One region of the Spongiibacter sp. genome, then DNA from elsewhere that is predicted to be linked to it. Evidence: predicted binding sites of a transcription regulator. Region 1 holds the regulator's gene; each other region holds the start of a gene.
The links. The regulator LexA, encoded in region 1, represses DNA repair genes until DNA is damaged. The targets are predictions, from matches to a motif close to ACTGTNTNTANANACAGT.
Positions count from the first base shown of each region.

Region 2: recN (DNA repair protein RecN) is a predicted target of LexA. The motif match lies at 2,937-2,954, and genes of this name have one in related genera.
Region 3: recA (recombinase RecA) is a predicted target of LexA. The motif match lies at 2,282-2,299, and genes of this name have one in related genera.
Region 4: dinB (DNA polymerase IV) is a predicted target of LexA. The motif match lies at 3,725-3,742, and genes of this name have one in related genera.

Region 1 is NZ_CFHTQA010000042.1:25,662-31,268, reverse strand. It holds partial or broken gene AC5DB9_RS13765 (topoisomerase DNA-binding C4 zinc finger domain-containing protein) at 1-1,074, shown strand, start outside; gene AC5DB9_RS13760 (hypothetical protein) at 1,086-1,565, shown strand; gene AC5DB9_RS13755 (hypothetical protein) at 1,644-1,910, shown strand; gene AC5DB9_RS13750 (hypothetical protein) at 1,939-2,346, opposite strand; gene lexA (transcriptional repressor LexA) at 2,349-2,951, opposite strand; gene AC5DB9_RS13740 (DUF6763 family protein) at 3,101-3,421, opposite strand; gene AC5DB9_RS13735 (mechanosensitive ion channel family protein) at 3,756-4,805, shown strand; gene AC5DB9_RS13730 (S-methyl-5'-thioinosine phosphorylase) at 4,798-5,544, shown strand; gene AC5DB9_RS13725 (CsiV family protein) at 5,509-5,607, opposite strand, start outside.
Region 2 is NZ_CFHTQA010000001.1:93,727-99,333, forward strand. It holds gene dnaK (molecular chaperone DnaK) at 156-2,084, opposite strand; gene grpE (nucleotide exchange factor GrpE) at 2,216-2,770, opposite strand; gene recN (DNA repair protein RecN) at 2,993-4,660, shown strand; gene fur (ferric iron uptake transcriptional regulator) at 4,721-5,134, opposite strand; gene AC5DB9_RS00430 (outer membrane protein assembly factor BamE) at 5,209-5,577, shown strand; gene AC5DB9_RS00435 (RnfH family protein) at 5,581-5,607, opposite strand, start outside.
Region 3 is NZ_CFHTQA010000005.1:56,018-61,624, forward strand. It holds gene mutS (DNA mismatch repair protein MutS) at 1-2,156, opposite strand, end outside; gene recA (recombinase RecA) at 2,356-3,384, shown strand; gene AC5DB9_RS03555 (PilT/PilU family type 4a pilus ATPase) at 3,460-4,620, opposite strand; gene AC5DB9_RS03560 (pilus assembly protein TadG-related protein) at 4,746-5,607, opposite strand, start outside.
Region 4 is NZ_CFHTQA010000014.1:51,851-57,457, forward strand. It holds gene flgC (flagellar basal body rod protein FlgC) at 1-394, opposite strand, end outside; gene flgB (flagellar basal body rod protein FlgB) at 398-802, opposite strand; gene AC5DB9_RS07480 (hypothetical protein) at 767-1,087, shown strand; gene flgA (flagellar basal body P-ring formation chaperone FlgA) at 1,161-1,868, shown strand; gene flgM (flagellar biosynthesis anti-sigma factor FlgM) at 1,948-2,241, shown strand; gene AC5DB9_RS07495 (flagellar export chaperone FlgN) at 2,247-2,636, shown strand; gene dinB (DNA polymerase IV) at 2,633-3,679, opposite strand; gene AC5DB9_RS07505 (hypothetical protein) at 3,834-4,235, shown strand; gene AC5DB9_RS07510 (DUF1244 domain-containing protein) at 4,246-4,536, opposite strand; gene AC5DB9_RS07515 (histone H1-like repetitive region-containing protein) at 4,652-5,338, shown strand; gene AC5DB9_RS07520 (helix-turn-helix transcriptional regulator) at 5,344-5,607, opposite strand, start outside.

The DNA.
Region 1 (5,607 bases):
GCAGAGAAGATGGGCGATATCGTCACCGACCGTCTCGTTGAAAGTTTCAGTAACCTCCTCGATTACAGTTTTACCGCACGCATGGAAGAGTCGCTGGACAGCGTCGCTTCCGGTGATCGTAACTGGAAAGCGCTGCTGGACGACTTTTACACGGCGTTCACGGAAAGCCTGGAAAAGGCCGGAGATGACGACGGTGGCATGCGCAGCAATCAGCCTACCGAAACAGATATCTCCTGTCCGAAGTGCGGTCGCAATATGCAAATTCGTACGGCGAGTACCGGCGTGTTTCTGGGCTGCTCGGGCTATTCACTGCCGCCAAAGGAGCGTTGCAAACAGACCATCAATCTCGTTCCTGGCGAGGAATTTGTGCGCATCGATGCGGATGACGACGAGGCGGAATCCCGCGTACTACGCAGTATGCATCGTTGCAAGATCTGTAACACGGCGATGGAAAGCTATTTGATCGATGAGCAGCGCAAGCTGCACATCTGTGGCAACAACCCGGATTGCAGTGGCTACGAGGTCGAGCGCGGCACCTTCAAAGTGAAGGGCTATGACGGTCCGGTCATCGAGTGTGATAAATGCGGGGCCGATATGCAGCTGAAAACCGGCCGTTTCGGCAAGTATTTTGGCTGTACCAATGAGAACTGCAAGAATACCCGCAAATTGCTGCGCAATGGGGAGGCCGCGCCGCCGAAAATGGACCCTGTGTCCATGCCCGAATTGCGCTGTGAAAAAGTGGATGATCACTACGTGTTGCGCGATGGGGCGTCAGGGCTGTTCCTCGCCGCCAGCGGTTTCCCCAAGAATCGGGAGACCCGGGCGCCTCTGGTAAAAGAAATCCTCCCTCATCAGGCGGAAATTGACCCCAAATACAACTTCCTGTTCTCGGCGCCTGCTGAGGACGACGAAGGTCGCGATACGGTGATTCGCTACAGCCGTAAGACGAAAGAGCAGTACGTACAGTCAGAAGTTGAGGGAAAACCCAGCGGTTGGTCAGCCTTTTATGAAGGCGGGAAATGGGTGGCGAGAGTCAAAGCGAAAAAGACCAGCCGTAAGACATCAGACAAATAGGGCGGGACAGCATGTCGTCAGAAACCTACCGAGGGCAATGCAACCTCCATCTGTTTCTTGCCCGACAGTATTTGAACCAACTGACTGAGGGCAGTCGGGAAGAGTGGGGAGGGCATTTCCATCGGGCTTGTCTTGAATCCTGTCTCTGGCAACTGCGGCTGGCTTACGAGAGCCATTTAGCGGATTTGCTATTCCAGCAACCCCGGTTTCAGCAGGCGATTCCTATCGGTCGTTATTCGGCCCGCGTCCTCTCATCAGGTGAGCATCCGCCGGAGATAGCGGAACTGGCTGACAGGGAAAGCCATGACGCGCGACTCAAATGGGTATTGGAGTACGCGTTTATCAATGCGCCCTCTGCGGTGCAGGCATCTTCCGGCGCACTTATTGCTTCTTCTCGCGGTGAGGATGACTCGCTGCAACGGAGCTGGGAGGCCCTGGAGTTCCTGAGTGATACCGTGAACCGGCATCGGGCGACACTGCAGGAATACTGATTGGCCGGAGATAGGCTGCCTTTGTTACACTACCGGTCAACCCCGTTGTTCGGGCAAGATCGACTCAAGGGATATTCTGTGCTGTCTTATTTAGAACTGGTTGAATTGGCAAATGGCGATATTGTGCTGCAGCGCTCTGAGGGCGATGAGCAGCCGTTGGTGACCATTCGCTTTTCTGATGAGACCCGCAAGCAGATTCCGGGCTCTTGCCTGGAGCTGGCCAGGGTCATGGTGCAGGCGGGGCTGGAAGCCGCGCAGATCATCAGCGATGACGTGGAAGATGATGTCGATGATGATGAAGATGCCATTGACGGCGTGTTGCCTCAATCTAAAACCGTGCATTGAGCACGGTTTCCTTTCTGTATACGTTCAATTAATCCTGTAAGTGGATTACCAGGCATTCGGCCTGGCCTGCCTTTGCAGCGTGGGTTAGCAGTTGTCGCTCGGCAGCTCCCAGTGGGCCTTTCAGTAACACCGCGACGGTGTGGCTCTTTCCGCGCTCAAGGGCACGAGCAGCGATATTGCAGAGACTGCCTTCATTTACAACGACTTGCAGGATGCGCTGTCCCCGTTCAGGGCTGTTGGCGTCAAGTAGCGGTTTGACCGGCCGATCTGCAACCCAGCAAAGCCAGCGCGGATCGGTGTTGCCGCAGAGCTGGCCCAGCATGGCGGACAGCAGAGTGCGCGACAGTTGCGCCTGGCTGCTAAGGGTGATTTCCGTAATGTGCGCGTTGTCAGCCGGGTGCTGCTGGTCAAAAAGAGGGCGTTGTTCAAAAGCCATGTTCAGTTTCCTCGACGCAATACGCCTACGCTCAGGCCTTCGATAGCAAAGTCCTGTTCACGCAGGTCAACTTCAATGGGGGCGTAGTCCGGGTTTTCCGCAATTAACAGCAAGCGGTGGTTACTTTTCTCTTTCTGCAGGCGCTTAACGGTAACTTCGTCACCGATTCTCGCGACAATAATCTGCCCGTTATGGGCAACGGGAGTGCGGTGAACGGCGAGGAGGTCGTTCTCGAAGATGCCCGCATTGATCATGCTGTCACCGCGAACACGAAGGAAATAGTCTGCAGCCGGGGTAAACAAATTTGGCGAGATGGCGCAGTGATCTTCGATGTGCTCCTCCGCGAGGATAGGGCTACCTGCTGCCACTTGACCGACAATGGGGATGCCGAGTTCTTCCGGAAGACGGATGCCACGAGAAGCGCCGGGAATGATTTCAATGGCGCCTTTTCTCGCCAGTGCCTTGAGATGTTCTTCCGCCGCATTGGGCGATCGGAACCCCAGCTCCTTGGCAATATCTGCCCGCGTCGGAGGGTAGCCTGTGTCTTCAATATGGCTTTTGATAAGTTCGAGAACCTGAGCTTGTCTGGCAGTTAGCTTTTCCATAATCGCGGTCTGGTTATCTATACAGTAACTGTGAGTATATACAGTATTTTATCCAGTGCAAGCGCTGCCCTGTATTTTCTGAAGCGAGGGTATGATGTGAAGAGGCCCGCCCCAGTAAAGCCGTGGGCGGGCAGAGGGGGGAGAGGGTTTCAGTAGTCGTCAAAAAGGCCGTTGACGACGTCAGTTTCTATTTCGTGTAACGGGTTGCAGAGTTGTTCCGGTATTAAGCCGTCGCCCCAGTCGCGGTAGTCGTCGTCGCTGAGCTCAAAGGCATTACGCCAGTCCTCGGGTTCTTCGATACTCTGCAGGGCGAGCTGTCGCCAACTCTCCAGATCATATTCGCAAATCTCGCCATCAATCATTTGCACTTCGATGGTGTGTTCCCGGTCGTCGATCGCAACGACTTCAAACTGCTGGTCAGTTTCAAGGTCTTTGTACCAGCTGCCAACTTGAGGAGCTATGCTCGCCATAACGCTTGCCTCCTTTCTTCGACTTTTGCACCAAGCTATCACTTCCCCTGGGGGTGTCCAGTCGGTATTTGCGCGTCGATAACCGTGGTTTCTCCTTAGTGAATTATTGGATGCATGGCGAAATCCAAGCGCTTTCAGAGGGATGGCTACCTAAGTTAAACTGCTTTTCCCATTTTGACCGCGCTTTTTTAGTGCAGCCAGCTATAACGGACGCGGTCATAACAAATAATCTGTCTAGCGCGGAGGAACTGCGGTGCTGTCTCAGGACTGGCTAAAGGGTGTGGAGTTTTCTAATTACCCATGGCTCACAGAAGTCTTTATCGTCGTCTTGATCATGCTGACGGCCAACTTATTCGTCGGACGACTGCTCAATAAGCTGGCGGAGAAATTTGCCAGAACGCACAACCTCTGGGACGACGCCTTGTTGCTGGCGTCTCGCAAGCCACTAATTCTGATGATTTGGGTCGTTGGTGCCAGTCACGTACTGGAGATTATTGGCGAAAGTACGGATGCGGATATCTTTTCGGCGCTACAGCCCTTCCGCGCGGTAGCGGTAATGGCGATTCTTGGCTGGTTTTTGGTCAAGCTGGTTCGAGAGATAGAAACAGGGATTCTGTCGCGGGAATATGGCGACGACGATGAGCCCATCGACCAGACAACCGTCATGGCGCTCGGCAAGCTGGTGCGCAGCGCGGTGATTATCGTCGTAGTGCTGATGATTCTGCAGAACCTTGGCTACAGTATCTCCGGGGTGTTGGCCTTTGGGGGTATCGGCGGGATCGCGGTGGGCTTTGCCGCCAAGGATTTGCTGGCGAATTTCTTCGGTGGGTTGATGGTGTATCTCGATCGCCCGTTTTCTGTCGGAGACTGGATTCGGTCCCCCGACAAGAATATTGAGGGGACAGTGGAAAATATCGGCTGGCGGCAAACCCGCATACGGACCTTTGATCAGCGTCCGCTTTATGTGCCGAATGCCACCTTCACGCAGATTTCGGTGGAAAACCCCTCGCGCATGTTAAACCGCCGCATATATGAAACTATCGGTGTGCGCTATGACGATGCGAAGCACATTCCGGCGATTATCAGCAAGGTCCGGGAAATGCTGGCCAACCATCCCGAAATTGATACCCGCAAGACACTGATCGTCAATTTCAACAGCTTTAATGCGTCTTCACTCGATTTCTTTGTGTATACCTTCACAAAGACGACGCAGTGGGTGAAATACCATGAAATTAAGCAGGACATCCTGCTCAACATTCTCGAGATTGTTCATGAGCTGGGGGCCGATGTGGCTTACCCAACCAGTACTATCAAAATGGACCCGGTACAAATAGAGCGTGTTGCTCGCGATGGCAGCGAAGCAGGAGACATTGAGAATGCCTAAAACGATTGCGGTGATCGGTGGAACGGGCTTGTGCGATTGGCCCGGCGCGGAGTTGTTGGGTACCCGCGAGGTGGAGACTGCCTACGGTGCCCCGAGCGCGCCGATTCATCAGATGAGATACAAGGGCGCGGAATTTCTGTTTCTGCCCCGTCACGGTGTGGGGCACTCGCTGCCGCCGCACGCGATCAACTACCGGGCCAATATTCAAGCGCTGAAAGACGCCGGTGCGGGTGAGATTATTGCAGTGAACGCAGTGGGTGGCATCAGTGAGCGCTTTGTTGCGGGGGTAATTGCCTTGCCGGAGCAGATTAATGATTACACCTGGGGGCGCGAGCACACGTTCTACGATGGCCGGGATGGCAATGTCCAACACATCGATTTTAGTTACCCCTATTGCGAAGAGTTACGCCTGCGATTGTGTGCCGCAGCCCAGACGGCAGATATTGATGTCGAGCCCTATGGTACCTATGCGGTAACACAGGGACCGCGTCTGGAAACGGCGGCGGAAATTCAACGCTTGGCGCGAGACGGCAATGATATGGTGGGGATGACAGCCATGCCTGAGGCTGCGCTGGCCAGGGAAGCCGGGCTGGATTATGCCTCGGTGTGTCTGGTGGTCAATCCGGGTGCCGGATTGAGCGACACCCTGATTACGATGGAAGATATTCAGGCCGTCATCGATACCGGCATGCTGCAGGTCAAATCACTGCTGGCTCAGTGTATCCTCAGCCACGGTTGAGGTTTGGGGCTTGCTGATCATGATCAGCAAGCCAAACAGCGGGTTATCGATATAGTGAAGCTC
Region 2 (5,607 bases), on a different contig from region 1:
GGGACAGCGTTCACACGCAGCCCGCCGCCAGATTAAAATTTCACCGACAAGACACGCGAAACGGGAGTTGGCGAAACGCCGCGCAAACCTGCTGCTTTCAGCGTCCTCCGTCTCCCGTTCGCGGCAAACCCGGCGGGGCATCGCCCCGCGCAGTTTTACTTCTTGTCGTCGTCCTTCACTTCCTCAAACTCGGCGTCGACCACATCGTCTGCCGCATTGCCGGCCTCAGCCTGCTCAGCGCCACCGGCTGCTTCAGCCTGCGCCGCCTGCTCAGCGTACATTTTCTGTGCCAGGCTGCCAGAGGCCTCGGTCAGTTCCTTGGTCGCCGCCTCAATAGCGTCGACGTCGTCACCTTTAATGACCTCATCAACCTTGCTCAGCGCCGCCTCAATGGCAGACTTCTCTTCATCACTGGCTTTGTCGCCAGCTTCTTCGAGCGTCTTGCGCGTCGCATTGGCCAGACCTTCAGCAGTATTGCGAGCGGTAACCAGCGCTTCGAACTTCTTGTCCGCTTCAGCGTTGGCTTCGGCGTCGCGCACCATTTGCTCGATCTCGTCCTCATTCAGACCGCTGGAAGCGGTGATACGGATCGACTGCTCTTTGCCGGTCGCCTTATCTTTCGCCGACACATTCAGAATACCGTTGGCGTCGATATCGAAGGTCACTTCGATTTGCGGCAGACCACGCGGTGCGGGCGGAATGTCGGCCAGATCGAAACGGCCCAGCGACTTGTTCGCCGCCGCCTGCTTGCGCTCACCCTGAACCACATGGATGGTCACCGCCGTCTGGTTATCTTCAGCCGTTGAGAACACCTGCGACTTCTTGGTCGGAATCGTGGTGTTCTTCTCAATCAGCGGCGTCGCTACGCCGCCCATCGTTTCGATACCCAGCGTCAGCGGGGTAACGTCCAGCAGCAATACGTCTTTCACGTCACCAGACAGTACCGCACCCTGCAGGGCTGCACCCATGGCAACCGCCTCATCGGGGTTCACATCTTTGCGCGGCTCTTTACCGAAGAATTCCGTCACCTTGGTCTGAACCAGCGGCATACGAGTCTGACCGCCGACCAGAATCACTTCATCGACTTCACTGGTGCTCAGACCCGCGTCGTCCAGCGCCGTCTTCATCGGCTCCAGCGAACGCTTGACCAGATCTTCAACCAGCGACTCCAGCTTGGCGCGGCTCAACTTCACCACCAAGTGTTTGGGACCGGTCGCATCTGCCGTGATGTAAGGCAGGTTCACCTCAGTCTGCTGACTGGAAGACAACTCGATCTTGGCCTTCTCCGCCGCCTCTTTCAGGCGCTGAACCGCCAGCGAATCGCCTTTCAGGTCGATGCCATTTTCTTTCTTGAACTCTTCCGCCAGATAGTCGATCAGGCGCAGGTCAAAATCTTCACCGCCCAGGAAGGTGTCGCCGTTGGTCGCCAGCACTTCAAACTGGTGCTCGCCATCCACCTCGGCAATCTCAATGATGGAGATATCGAAGGTACCACCACCCAGGTCGTATACGGCCACGGTGCGATCGCCCTTGGCCTTGTCCATACCGTAGGCCAGTGCAGCCGCCGTCGGCTCGTTGATAATCCGCTTTACTTCCAGACCGGCAATGCGGCCCGCGTCTTTGGTGGCCTGACGCTGAGAGTCGTTGAAGTAAGCCGGCACAGTGATAACCGCCTCGGTGATTTTCTCACCCAGATAGTCTTCAGCCGTCTTCTTCATTTTCTTCAACACTTCCGCAGAAATCTGCGGGGGCGCCAGCTTCTCGCCTTTAACTTCCACCCAGGCATCGCCGTTGTCGGCTTTGCTGATGGTGTAAGGCACCATCTTGATGTCTTTCTGTACAACATCATCCTCAAAACGGCGGCCAATCAGGCGCTTCACCGCATACAGGGTGTTGTTGGGGTTGGTCACCGCCTGACGCTTGGCGCTCTGACCGACCAGAATTTCATTGTCGTCGGTGTAGGCGACGATAGACGGTGTGGTGCGCGCACCTTCCGCGTTTTCAATAACCTTGACCTTGTCGCCATCCATGACGGCAACGCAGGAGTTGGTGGTCCCCAGGTCAATACCGATAATCTTGCCCATAATTGTTACTCCGCATTCGCTGTTTACTGCGCGGGGCGCTTCGCCCCAAAACTGTGTTCTTGCCGTAGATATTGGCCCTTTTCACGACTTTTCAAGGGCACGGCGTGCATTTATGCAAATATTTACGTGGCTTATTCGCCCTTGGCGACCACCACCATCGCGGCGCGCAATAGTCGGCCGTTCAGGGTGTAGCCTTTCTGCATCACATCGATCACCGTGTTGGGCTCAACACTGGGATTGGGCACCATGGCCATCGCCTCGTGAAACTCGGGATCAAAGGGCTGCCCGGTCGGATCAATCGCCTCAACATTGTGACGCGCCAGCGCGTCCTGCAAGGCTTTCCGAGTCAGCTCCACGCCTTCAACTAGCGGCTTCAGCGTTTCGTTTTCCACATCGGCGGCAGCCAGTGCACGCTCGAGGTTATCGGCCACACCCAGCATGTCGCCAGCGAACTTCTCCAGCGCAAACTTGCGCGCGTTCTCGGCGTCTTTCTCGGCGCGACGGCGCACATTCTGCGCTTCGGCCGCAGCTCGCAGGGCCTGTTCTTTGGCATCGGCCGCCTCCTGACGAGCCGCTTCCAGTTGCGCCTGCAGATCATCCCCGGCCTCGGCCTCTGCACCGCTATCAGTCACCTGCTCCTGAAGCTCTTCTTCCGATACCTGAGCCTTATCCTGTTCTTCCGCCACGTTCGCAGCCTCCTGTCTTTCAAATCTGCGGCCCTGCCGCCTGCAATGGTGTGCGACCCCGCGGGATCGAGCTGGCTCGACAATGGGGCCGACCGCCGCGTTTTCAAGGGCAGAAAGAAAATTTCACGCGTCACCCGCCAGAACTATTGAGCCACCCGAGCCAACTACTGTATAAATAACCAGACATCAAAACCCAAACACCCAACCCACGGGAGCCACGCCATGCTGGTTCACTTGAGCATCAGCAACTTCGCCATCACCGAATCACTGGAAGTCGAGTTACAACCGGGCATGACCGTACTGACCGGGGAAACCGGCGCGGGCAAGTCGATCATGCTCGACGCGCTGGGGCTGACACTGGGCGATCGCACCGATAGCGGCGTGGTGCGGGCAGGCGCCGAGCGCGCAGACATTCACGCCGAATTCGACATCAGCCAGATTCCCCGCGCCCGCCAGTGGCTGCAGGAACGGGAACTGCTGGCCGGCGATGAATGCCGACTCCGCCGGGTGATTACCAAAGAAGGTCGCTCGCGCGCCTATATCAACGGCCAGCCCGCCACAGTGCAGGACGTTCGCGAACTGGGCGAACTGCTCATCGACATCCACAGCCAGCACGCCCATCAATCGCTGCTGAAAAAACCGTATCAGCGCGAACTGCTGGACGCCTTTGCCGGCGCCACCGAACTCTGCAGCGCACTGAATGACGACTGCAGCCACTATCAAAAACTCAATAAGCGGCTCACCCAACTGGAAAGCCAGCTCGACGAGCAGAGCGCTCAGGAACAACTGCTGCGCTACCAACTGGAAGAGCTAGACCGACTGGCCATTCAGCCGGGAGAAGTCGAAGAACTGGAAATCGAGCAGAAACAGCTCACCAACGCCGAACAGATCCTGTCCACCAACCATCACAGCCTCGCACTGTGCCGAGAGGGTGAAGTGAATGCCATGGGCATTCTTCAACAGGCTCTGTCGTCGCTGACAGGCTGCCAGCACGGCCACCCGTCACAGGAAGCCGCCATTTCCCTGTTGGAAAGCGCCCGCATCCAGATTGAAGAGGCCGCCAGCGAACTGCAACGCGTTACCGACGAAACCGAGCTGGACCCACAACGCCTGCAGCAAGTGGAAGAGCGCCTCGACGCCATCTATCAGACCGCCCGCAAACACCGCATTCAACCGGAAGAGCTACCGGGACTGCAGGAATCGCTGCAAGAGCAGCTCGACACGCTGGATGCCACCGACGAAAAACTCGACGCCCTGCGCAGTGAGCGCGACACCGCCCTGGCGAACTATCGCAAGAAAGCTGAAAAGCTCAGCAAGCAACGGCGCAGTGCGGCCGCAAAAATGAAGAAAAGTATCGAGGCAAAACTCAGCGAACTGGCCATGAAACACTGCCAGATCGAGTTTGCCATTACCCCACTCGACAGCGACCAGCCCCATAACCACGGCGACGAAGATATTGAGATTCTGATCCGCAGCAACCCCAATGCCGCCATGGGGCCGCTGCATAAAATCGCCTCCGGCGGCGAGCTGTCGCGTATCAGCCTGGCCATTCAGGTAGTGACGGCGCAGGTTGCCACCGTGCCCACCGTGGTTTTCGACGAGGTGGACGTGGGCATTGGCGGCGCCACCGCAGAAATTGTCGGGCAGTTGCTGCACGACCTCGGCTCACGCAGCCAGGTATTGTGCGTGACTCATCAGGCACAGGTCGCCAGCCAGGGCGATCAGCATATTCTCGTGCAGAAAACCGGCGATAAGAACAGTGTGCGTACCGAGCTGCACGCGCTAGGCGATGACCAGAAAATCGAGGAAATTGCCCGGATGCTGGGCGGGATTGCGATTACCGAAAACACCTTGGCTCACGCGAGAGAAATGCTGGCGACGCGCCACTGAGCGAGACGCCAGCATCGAGACACGGTGTCGGCAGCGATCACTGCCGACACAGAAAAAAGCTTACTTCTTGGGGCGAACGTACAGAACCAGGCTGTGGTCGACCAGCTCGTAGCCGCGCTCTTCCACCAGCTTGTGCTGACGCTCTTCGATGATGTCATCGTAAAACTCGATGACCTCACCCGTTTCCATACAAACAATGTGGTCGTGGTGCTCGCCCTTCGCCAGCTCGAATACCGAGTGACCGGCTTCGAAGTTGTGGCGCACCACCAGACCGGCCGCCTCGAACTGGGTCAGCACGCGGTATACCGTTGCCAGACCGACGTCTTCTCCCGAGTCCATCAGCGAGCGATAAACATCTTCCGCACTGAAATGCTGATTGTCGGCCTCGGCCTGCTCAAGCAGTTGGAGAATTTTGACCCGTGGCAAGGTGACTTTCAGACCAGCCTTGCGGAGTTCTTGGTTTTCGCTTGACATAAAGCACTGACCTTAGCGTTGTGTAGAGGATTGCGATATTATCCCCGCCTCTGCGAGCGATTGGAACCCTGACTATGTTTTTGCGTATTGCCACCGTCAGCCTGCTGTTGCTGCTTGGCGCCTGCAGCTCCCTTGAGTTTCCCGGCGTTTATCGCCTGTCCATCGACCAAGGCAATATTATCACCCAGGAGATGGTCGACCAGCTTGAAATCGGCATGAGCCGCAGCCAGGTCGAGTACGTGATGGGCACACCGCTGATCCGTAACACCTTCAACCCGGACCGCTGGGACTACGTCTACACCCTCAACAAAGAGGGCAAGCCCTCAGACCGCCACCAGCTCAGCGCCTTTTTTGAAGGCGACACACTGGTCAAAATTGTGACCGACGTCGCCCCCTCTGAAGAAGGTCGCGTAGGCGGCGGCGCCGACGCCCAGCCCGAGTAACACTCAGGCGTCTTTAAGCGCCTTGGCTTT
Region 3 (5,607 bases), on a different contig from region 1:
TTGTCCGCCAGTTCAATGGCACTGGCCCAGGCCAGCGACAGGCCGTCGAAGGTACTGGTGCCGCGCCCGATTTCATCCATCAATACCAAGCTGTTTTCGGTGGCGTTATGCAAGATATTGGCGGTTTCTGTCATTTCGACCATAAAGGTCGAGCGCCCGCCGGCCAGGTCATCCGAGGAACCGATACGCGTGAATATCTGATCGACAATGCTCAGGTTGGCCGCTTTGGCGGGGACGAAGCTGCCGATATGGGCGAGCAGCGTAATCAGCGCAGTTTGCCGCATATAGGTCGATTTACCCCCCATATTGGGGCCGGTAATAATCAGTGTGCGGCGCTGTGGATCGAGGTGGAGGTCGTTGGCAATGAAGGGTTCGTCCAACACGCTCTCTACCACCGGGTGGCGTCCCTGCTCAATATGCATGGTGCCGTCGTCGTTAAATTGCGGTTCACACAGATCAAGCTGAACGGCGCGTTCGGCCAGGTTACACACTACATCCAACTCACAGAGTGAGTGGGCACTGAGCTGCAGGGCACCGAGGTCGCGATTCAGGATATCTAATAGCTCGTCATACAGTGCTTTTTCCCGCGCCAGTGCCCGGCTTTTACTGCTCAGGGCCTTATCTTCGAATTCTTTCAGCTCGGGGGTAATGAAGCGCTCGGCATTCTTCAATGTCTGGCGGCGGATATACTCAACCGGTGCCTCGCCAGCCTGTCCACGGCTAATTTCGATGTAGTAACCGTGAACCCGGTTGTAGCCCACTTTCAGGCTGCTCAGGCCTGTTCGCTCGCGCTCGCGCTTTTCCATGTCCAGCAGAAAATCACCGGCATCACTGCTGAGACTGCGCAGCTCGTCCAGCTCGGCATCGTAGCCGGTGGCGATGACACCGCCATCGCGAATTACCATCGGCGGGTTGTCGATAATGGCCCGTTGCAGCAATTCAGCGAGTGAGGGGAACTGACTGATCTCGGTGGCCAGTTCGCGAAGGTGTGGCAGTTCCTGAGTACTCAATAGTTGCTGCAAACCGGGCAGGACTGCCAGCGACTGCTGCAGGCGGGAAAGGTCTCGGGGCCGTGCCGAGCGCAACGCAACGCGGGCCAGAATCCGTTCCAGGTCACCGATTTGCTTCAGTGGCTCGCGCAAGGCCTCGAAATCATAGTTGTCGATCAACGCGGCGATGCTGCCGCGTCGGGCTTCGAGTACCTCGCGGTCGCGCAGCGGACGGTGCAGCCAGCGTTTCAGCAGGCGACTACCCATTGCTGTTTGGCAGCGGTCCATTACCGAAGCAAGGGTGTTGTCGGTGCCGCCGCTGAGGTTGATATCCAGTTCGAGATTGCGACGAGTGGCCGCGTCCATCGCCACGGCACGCTCGTTGGCATCGTGTTGGAGGCGGCGAATATGAGGAAGCTCACAGCGCTGGGTATCTTTCACATACTGCAGCAGGCAGCCCGCTGCCGCGATACCGGCGGTCAAACCGTCACAGCCGAAGCCCGCGAGGTCCTGCACCGCGAAATGGCTGCACAGTTGCCGGTGGGCGGTGTCGGGCTCAAATTCCCACGGCGGCAGGGGGCGTCGTCCCGGCATGTCGGGCAGCCATTCGCCGCCGAAGTCTTCAGGAATCAACAGTTCGGCAGGGCGAAGCCGCTGCAGCTCGCTGAGCAGCGTCGCGCTGCTCCCGGGTTCCGAGACGCTGAATCGGCCGCTGCTCATATCCAGCACGGCCAGCCCTTGTCTGCCGTCCATTTCGCAACAGGCGACCAGCAGGTTGTCACGGCGCTCGTCCAGTAATGCTTCGTCACTGAGGGTGCCGGGGGTCACTATGCGGACGACTTTACGCTCTACCGGTCCCTTGCTGGTAGCGGGGTCGCCTATCTGTTCACAGATGGCTACCGATACGCCTCGTTTAACCAAGCGGGCTAGGTAGCCTTCAGCTGAATGATAGGGCACTCCGCACATGGGAATCGGCTGGCCGCCGGATTTACCGCGTGCGGTCAGGGTGATGTCCAACAAATCAGCGGCGCGTTTGGCATCGTCAAAAAACAGCTCGTAGAAGTCACCCATGCGATAAAACAGCAGCTCCTGAGGATGCTGTGCTTTGATCTTCAGGTATTGCTGCATCATTGGCGTGTGCTGAGCCAGGTCGATGCCTGCATTCATAGGTGTTCTCCGCGTTCGGGGCTGGGACAAAGTGAAACGCAAAAGTGTACGGAATGCGCGAGGTGCTGACCAGCACTCGGCCCGACACTTTTTTACGCTTGGGGATTGACAATCACACTGATGATACTGAGTATATATACAGTAATTTTGTGACCGCGATTTCGCATCTTATTCGTACAACCTTAAGGGCAGAAAAACTATGGACCCCAATAAGCAGAAGGCACTCGAATCCGCGCTGAGCCAGATCGAACGTCAATTCGGTAAAGGCTCTATCATGAAAATGGGCGACAGTTCGCGGGAAGTCATGCCTTCTGTCTCTACCGGTTCATTGGGTTTGGATATTGCCCTGGGCATCGGCGGACTGCCTTTCGGGCGCATCGTTGAAATCTACGGTCCTGAGTCTTCCGGTAAAACCACGCTGTGTCTGCAGGTGATGGCAGAAGCTCAGAAGCTGGGTAAAACCGTGGCCATTGTGGATGCCGAACATGCTCTGGACCCCCAGTATGCGGAAAAGCTGGGCGTTAATCTGGAGGATCTGCTGGTGTCGCAGCCGGATACCGGCGAGCAGGCGCTGGAAATCACTGACATGCTGGTACGTTCTGGCTCCGTTGACGTGATTGTTATCGACTCCGTTGCCGCGCTGGTGCCCAAAGCAGAGATAGAAGGGGATATGGGCGACTCCCACGTTGGTCTTCAAGCGCGCTTGATGTCTCAGGCGCTGCGTAAACTGACCGGCAGCATCAAGCAGACCAATACCCTGGTGATCTTTATCAACCAGATTCGTATGAAGATCGGTGTGATGTTCGGTAATCCCGAGACGACCTCTGGGGGTAATGCGCTGAAATTCTACGCGTCTGTGCGCATGGATATCCGTCGCACCGGCGCTGTAAAAGAAGGCGACGAAGTGGTCGGCAACGAAACTCGGGTCAAGGTGGTGAAAAACAAGGTGTCGCCGCCATTCAAACAAGCCGAGTTCCAGATTATGTACGGCCGTGGCATCTACCGCATGGGCGAAGTCATCGATCTTGGTGTAAAACTCGGGCTCGTTGACAAGTCGGGTGCCTGGTACGCTTATAAAGGCGATAAAATCGGGCAGGGTAAGGCGAATGCTGCCAAGTTCCTTAGCGAAAATCCCGAGATTGCCGCTGAGATTGAAGGCGCTATTCGTGAGCAGCTGTTGCCAAAGCCGTCGACAAAAAAGGCTGAGATTGTCGAAGAAGAGCAGTAAAAGGATAGTGATAGCGGCGGGAGTCCCCGCCGCTGGTTCAATGGACTTAGGGCATAGCGATAGTCCGCAGCTATTCTAGTTCTCAGGTTCCTCTGGCGTATCTTCAATTTGCAGGCTAAACGCGGAGCTGCTGGTCGGCTCTGGTGACGCTTCGACCGCATCTGCGGGCAATCCGCGCGTGCTCTCCAGCTTTATACGAAGTCGAAGGTTGTTTGCCGAATCGGCGTTTTTCAGGGCTTCTTCAAAACTGATTTTCCCATCTTCGTAGAGCCTGAACAGGGCGGCATCGAAGGTTTGCATCCCTAAATTTTCCGACTTCTGCATGATCTCCTTAATGCTCTCTACCTCACCTTTATGAATGGCCTGGGCGACGGTCGGAGTACCCAAGAGGATTTCGATTGCCGCACAGCGTTTGCCATCAACAGTGGGTACCAGTCGCTGAGAAACAAAGCATTTCAGATTCAGTGACAAGTCAAGAAGTAGCTGATTTCTGCGTTCTTCCGGGAAAAAGTTAATAATCCGGTCCAGTGCCTGATTGGCGTTGTTCGCATGCAGGGTAGAGATACACAAGTGTCCGGTTTCGGCAAAAGCAATGGCGTGTTCCATCGTTTCGCGATCGCGAATCTCACCAATGAGAATGACATCGGGAGCCTGGCGCAGGGTATTTTTCAGTGCCTGATGGAAACTGCGAGTATCCACACCGATTTCCCGCTGATTGACGATGCTGCGTTTATGTCGGTGAATAAACTCAATGGGGTCTTCGATAGTAATGATATGCCCACTGCTGTTGGTATTGCGGTGGTCAATCAGCGCCGCCAGCGAGGTCGACTTGCCAGAGCCTGTGGCGCCGACAAAAAGCACCAGGCCGCGCTTGGTCATGATCACATCTTTGAGGATGGGGGGGAGTCCCAGCGCATCCACATTGGGGATTTCTGTCACGATATTCCGCGCAACGATTGAAATCTCATTGCGCTGTTTGAAAATATTGACCCGGAACCGTCCGATACCCGGAATGGTATAGGCAAGGTTCATTTCCAGCTCTTGGTCAAACTCCTTCTGTTGCTCGCCATCCATGATCTCGTAGGCAATTTTGCTGATTTCACCGGGACTGAATGACTCTTTATCAAGGGGTTTGAGCTTGCCATGGAATTTGGCACAAGGAGGGGCCCCAGTACTTAAGAAAAGGTCAGAACCGCCATTTTTAGCCAATATGGTCAGGTAGTCATTGAACGTCATTGCGGGCCTTATTGTTCTTTTGGGAAGTGTTGACTGTACGGAAAGTGTCGCCCCCCAGGTAGGGGGGCGGTGTATTCTATTCGTAAAATGTGAACCTCAGGCCGTGAGCAGGAACGCGGTGTTACTTACATCACCAGTTGCACACGGTCGCTCTCGCAGCTCATGGTCGCGCCAATTTCTGTTTCTGCCAAGCCGATTCCCAACACATCGAGGAGTTGGTCGACGATCGCCATCAGAATCGGGGACAAGACCGAAGTCAGGAGCGCAGAAATCGCGTCCGTTAATGCGTTGGCAGCACTGCCTACCAGGAAGAGAAGGCCGCCAAGCAGGTTGACGCCGATGCCGTCGCCAGTGTTGTTTGGCTCGTAAAACTCCAGCTCTAAGCCGAGCAAATTATTTTCTAAACCGGAGACCAGGCTGTCAGAGTTTAGGCCCTGATAGGCATTTTCGCCGGGCTGAACACCGAACTCGGGCAGGAATTCGTCGCTGGGAGAGTTAACAAAGTTCAGTGTCTGTGAGCCGCTTAGCAGGTCGGTATCCAGCCGGAGGCCGAGCCCTCCGCCGGTAAACGCTTCGCGTGCGGCATCGGCGGGGTTGTTGGTCCAGCTGTCGCCATCCCAGTATTCAGTCCAGCAAATCAATAGGATCGTGCATTGATAGCGAATCCGTTTCGTACCCAGATCAAGTATGGGCACAGGGGTGACAGAGGGCTCTTCTTCGGCAAATGCATTTGTGGCGGCGTCAGCCATGGTGTCACCCATTCTGCCGACTTTGATACTCGCTGCTGCGGTGCTGGCAAGAGTCTCCAGGGTCTTGTCACCTTCATCGCAGTCGTATTGGGTCACGCGGCCATCACCGCCCCCTGCCTCAAGTAGTATGTCTAAACGAGGAGAGCTGAGAACTTTGATATCAAGCAGGTCTTTTTGAATGTCGCAGTAAACAACACAGCTCAGGCCTTGCAGTACGCCAACAATGTCCAGAGACAGC
Region 4 (5,607 bases), on a different contig from region 1:
TGCCAAGCTGCAATGCCCGCAGCGTCAGGGTCTTAACCGTTGAAAACACTTCGGCATTGTTCTGGTAGGAGCGCGATGCCGACATCATGTTCGCCATCTCCTCTACCGTATTCACGTTTGAGCCGTAGACATAACCATCGGCATCGGCCAGCGGATTGCCGGGCTCGTAGCGCTTGGGAATGGCCGCGTCGCTCTCCACAATGCCTGCCACTTCAACCCCCGCTGCATTGCGTTGGGCATCAAGCACGGTGGAAAACACCGTCTGCCGCGCGCGGTAAGCTTGGTCGGCACTGCTGGCAATCGTGTCGGCATTCGCGAGATTGCTGGCCGTGGTATTGAGCCGCAGCATCTGGGCATTCATTGCCCGCGCAGCAACATCCAGCGGATTAGCCATGGCTTACTGCCCTCCCGACAACACCGACTTCATGCCGGCAAAACGACTGCTGAGAAAACTCATAGTGGCTTGATAGCGCAGGGTGTTATCAGCAAACGCGGTTTGCTCGACACTTTCCTCTACGGTATTGCCATCCAGGGACGGTTGCTGCGGGACGCGGTACATCACCTCGGCCGTGCCGCTACCCGCCGTCGCGCTGTTGGCAATATGGGCGCCATTACTCAGGCTCAGCGACAGCTGTTGCCCCGCACTGACCTCGCCCATTGCCTGTTTGAAATCGATATCCCTTGCCTTGTATCCGGGGGTATCCGCATTGGCGATATTGTTGGCCAGCAACTCCATGCGCTGCTGGCGCAGCATCAGCGCTTGCTGATGAACACCGAGAGCTTTGTCGAAATTGATTGCCATATTTTTTTACCGTTTCCTGCTAAAGGTTTTCGCGTTGTGGCCGTTAGATGTGTAGAGAATGTTTCTAACGACACGCCTTATCTCCGCTTTGCCCTTCCCAACGCAAACGCCGTGCCATATTTTTTTATTGTTATTTTTCAAATAGATAACGAAAAACGACACTGCCAGCGCCAGATTTCCGGCAAGGCTTTGCCGCCTTTTCCGAAAGGAACCGGCAAGACTTTGGCAGCGACCGGCAATCGCGTTTTCTCACCACTGGCACGCCACTTGCTCAATCCCTGTTAGAAGACGGTCTGACGCCAATTTTTTGGCGGGCGCCACAGGCGGGAAACGAAGCAGAGAATAAGGAGGGCAGACGATGACGACATGGCATAAAGCAGTGCTGATGCTGTGCACTGCCCTGCTTATTGGTCCGCCAGTATCGGCGAGCACCAGTGGCATCGAGTCAGCGCAACGGATCAGCGATACCGCGCGACAGTACATTGCCAAGCGCCATCCCTGGCAGTCGCAAACCACCCGCGTCAGTGTCGGCAAGCTGGACCCGCGGACTCGTCTGCCGCGATGCAGTCAGGCGCTGGAAGCTTTTTTACCGCCAGGCGCCCAGATTCGCCGACGTACCACCGTCGGGGTTCGCTGCAGTGGCCAACAGCCGTGGAAAATCTACCTGCCGGTTACCGTCGCGGCCTATGCCAAGGTCATGGTGAGCAAACGCCCCATCGCGCCCGGTGAGACCGTCACGCCCGCGGATGTAAGCTGGGTGGAGCGGGAAGTATCGACGCTCTCTTACGGCTACCTGCGCTCGCTGCAGCAGCCGGGTGGCATGCGCAGCCGACGCAGCATTGCTCAAGGTGCCGTGATTACCGCCAATATGCTGGAAGCCGGTACGCTGATCAGCAAAGGCCAGCAGGTCACTTTGCGCAGCGACAGCGGAGCGATTTCGGTCAGCATGCGTGGCCTGGCACTGGAAGACGGCGCCGTGGGCTCGCTGATCAAAGTCCGAAACCTGAGCTCGGGCAAGCAGCTGGAAGGCCGTGTGGAAAACGCCAACACGGTAATACTGAAATAGTTCTAAAGTTTTTTCGGTCGCTGCCGTTAGAGAGGTAAGGCAGCGTCAACGCCACAGACAGAAAGGATGAGGAATCAACATGGTCGAACGCATTAATGGCAGCCCGGTAGGCCAGCCGCGTCGGATCGACAGCGGCAATGCCAGCCAGAAAGCCGAAGACAGCAAAGACGTCACGACGTCGGCGAACCCTGCCTCAAGCGCTGAAACCAGCCTGCTGGAACGCGCTCGTGCGGGCATTGAAGCCAGCGACGGCGTGGATCGCCAGAAGGTCGAAGCGATTAAAACCGCGATTCGCAACGGTGAATTCAGCATCGATGCCGATCAGGTCGCCCGCGCCTTTATTGACCTGGAACTGCAAACCAACCCGGCGTAATGGTGATGAGCGATCTTCAACAGGAACTGCTCAGTCACAGCCAGCGCTTTGAAGCCCTGCTGCAGGAAGAGCTGGACACCCTGCGTAATGGCGGCGACGCCGATCGCCTGCGCGAACTGGCAGAGCAAAAGATGGATTGCAGCCAGAGTCTGGAGAACCTCGACCGCTATCGTCGCCAACAGCCAGACAGCCCCGCGCCCGACAGCGAGGTACTGGAGAGCCTGCGACGCTGCCGCGATCTGAATGAGCGCATCGGGCATTTGCTGGAGCGGCGGGCAGACTACAATGAACAGGCCATGCAGGTTCTCGGTCTCAGTACCGTTCCACTGCGAACCTACGACGCCGAAGGACGTCGCGGCGCCAATGCGTACAGCCGCAACCTCGGCGAGGCTTAGAACAGACTCAGCTGACTGGCCTCGTCCTCCTCCGCAAACCTGACACCGACCCCCATTAATCGCACCGGGCTTTCGAGTCTCGCCCAAGCTTCCTGCATCAGCGGCGCGTAACAGGCCGTGTCCAGCCCCTGTGGCAAGCGCCGATCGACCGTGGTAATGCGAAACTCCCGGCTTTTCATCTTTACGAAAGCACCGACTATCGGCAGCCCCGTCACCTGTCCCAGCCGTTTCTGGAGTTCCTCGATCAACTGCACCAACGCCGCATCGGCCTCGGCCCCCGGCACCACGTCAGTGGCAAAAGTACGCTCGACACTCAGTGACTTGCGACGGCGTTCAGGCTTAACCTGGCGCTGATCCTCGCCGCGCGCGTAGCCATAAAGCTGACGCCCAAAGCGCCCGAAGCGTTCTACCAATGCCAGCTCCGACCACGCCTGTAACTGCTCACAGCTTTCGATACCAAGTGCCGACATTTTGGCGGCCATGACTTTACCCACACCGTGGATTTTGGACACCGGCAAATCGCGAACAAACGCCGCGACCTGGTCGGGCCGAATCACCGTCAGACCATCGGGTTTCTGCCAGTCACTGGCAATTTTGGCGAGAAACTTGTTCGGCGCCACACCGGCGGAAATGCCAATGCCCACTTCGGTTTTCACCTCGTGGCGGATCGCTTCGGCGATACGGCTGGCACTGCCCTGAAAATGCGGTGACTCACTCACGTCCAGGTAGGCTTCATCCAGCGACATGGGTTCAATGCAATCGCTGTAGCGCTCAAAAATCTCCCGTACCTGCATGGCTACCGCTTTGTACTTCGCCATGTTCGGCGGCATCAAAATCAAATCGGGGCAACGCTGCACAGCAACTGCCGTGGGCAAGGCCGAGTGCACACCGTAGGCGCGGGCTTCATAGTTACAGGTTGCGATCACCCCTCGACGCGAGGACGCCCCGCCGATTGCCAGTGGCCGACCAAGCAGCGACGGGTCATCCCGCATCTCAACCGAGGCGTAGAAACAGTCGCAATCACAATGAATGATTTTTCGCATGAAGGGGAACGCAAGCCAGCGGCGCCAAACCACGCCAAACCCGATACTGTATAAACATACAGAAATTACCTGAAGCGGACGGCATTGTCACGCCCGCAACTCCGGTATACTGTGCGCCCTTAACATCAATGGCAGTAGTAAAGGACATCACTGAATGAGTATTGGCAGCTGGACACCCGAAACCGAAAAAGCCGCGATCAGTATCGACAAGGCTTGGTTGAAGCGTTGTATCACGCTTAGCGACGAAGCCTCGTTGTCAGCACTCCCTGCTCCGTTTACCGATGAAGAGCTGCAACGTTACAGCCCGGTCATGCGGCTGACTCTCGCACCCTGGCAGGAAGCCGTTGCTGATTTGAGTAACGACGAACTCATTGCACTCATTCGCTTTTTCACCGTTGCTGAAGAACGTATCAGCGGCTGGGATGCCGGTGCGGAATCCCCCGCCATCTGGATCAATAAAGTGCTGCGTCAACGTGGCGAAAAACTGTCGGTAGAGACGCTTCGCTGGATTCGCGCCAACAGCAGCAACCGCTTTATTCCCAACGGCGGATTATAGTCGTCGTTTATCAGGCATTTTTATTATTGAAGGCGGCCAGTTGCTCAGCGCTGGCCTCACGCTGATACTTATCTTTCCACTCCCCGTAGGGCATGCCATAGACCCTCTCACGGGCAGCATCGTAGTCAACACTCTCACCCATCTCCTCAGCGGCGGCAACATACCACTTCGACAGGCAGTTGCGGCAGAAGCCCGCCAGGTTCATCAGCTCGATATTCTGCACGTCTTTGCGACTGTCGAGATGCTCTAGCAGACGTCTGAAAACAGCGGCTTCAATCGCATCAGTTCGTGTTTTTTCCATAACAATGTCTCTTCTTGTGCTCAGTTTGTGTTCATTATCAGAAAATTTGCTATGTTAAGCCAACGAACAGACTTCCTGCTCGCGATGCCCTAACCCAATAAATGGAGTCATTAGCATGGCTAAACAGAAACTGGACCCTGTAGCACTCATCAGTAAAGAGATCGAATCTCTCGAAAGCAAAGTGGAAAAACTGCGTGACCGGCTTATCAGCGATGCAGAGAAAGCGATGGATCGCGCGAAAGCCCAGGCTGAAAAAGCCAAGGTCAAAATGAAGGCAGAGCAGGACAAACTGCGCGAGCTTCAGCAAAAGGCCAAGAGCAATATGGACAAAACGGTTGAGCGTCAGCTTGAGCGTGCACACAAGGCGATTGATGCCGCCAAGGAACTGGAAGTCGATGCCAAGGCGCTGGTCATTATGGCCCGCGACCAGATCAAAGAACTGAAGTCGGATTATCAGCGTGCTCGCGCCATGGCGAAGGCCGCGCATACTGCCGCTAAAGATTTCGACAAGAAAAACCCCGCGCCGAAGAAGGCTCCCGCCAAAAAAGCCGCGGCTAAAAAGGCAACGGCGAAAAAAGCGGCCGCCAAGAAAGCACCGGCTAAAAAGGCTCCCGCAAAGAAAGCTGCGGTGAAGAAGGCACCTGCCAAAAAAGCCCCCGCCAAGAAAGCACCAGCTAAAAAGGCTCCCGCAAAGAAAGCGGCAGTGAAGAAAGCACCGGCTAAAAAAGCCCCCGCCAAGAAAGCGGCAGCCAAAAAAGCACCGGCTAAAGCTGCAGCGCCCTCACCGAGCAGCGGTAGCTGATCACCCTACTCGTCGCTGGCCGGTGACCCGGCCAGCGTCACCACACTGTTCAATATCAACTGAATCAGCTGCGTCTGTCTGGCCACTCCCGTTTTGGAGAACACCGAGCTCAGGTGCGACTTGGCCGTATTCCTGGAAATATTCAGACTCTCCGACGCTTCATCCAGGCTCTGTCCGTTAACCAGACGAATAGCCAATTTGGATTCCGCCGGCGTCAAACCGAACAGCGCAATCAACACATCACTGGGTGCCTGACGCGGCGCCATGGG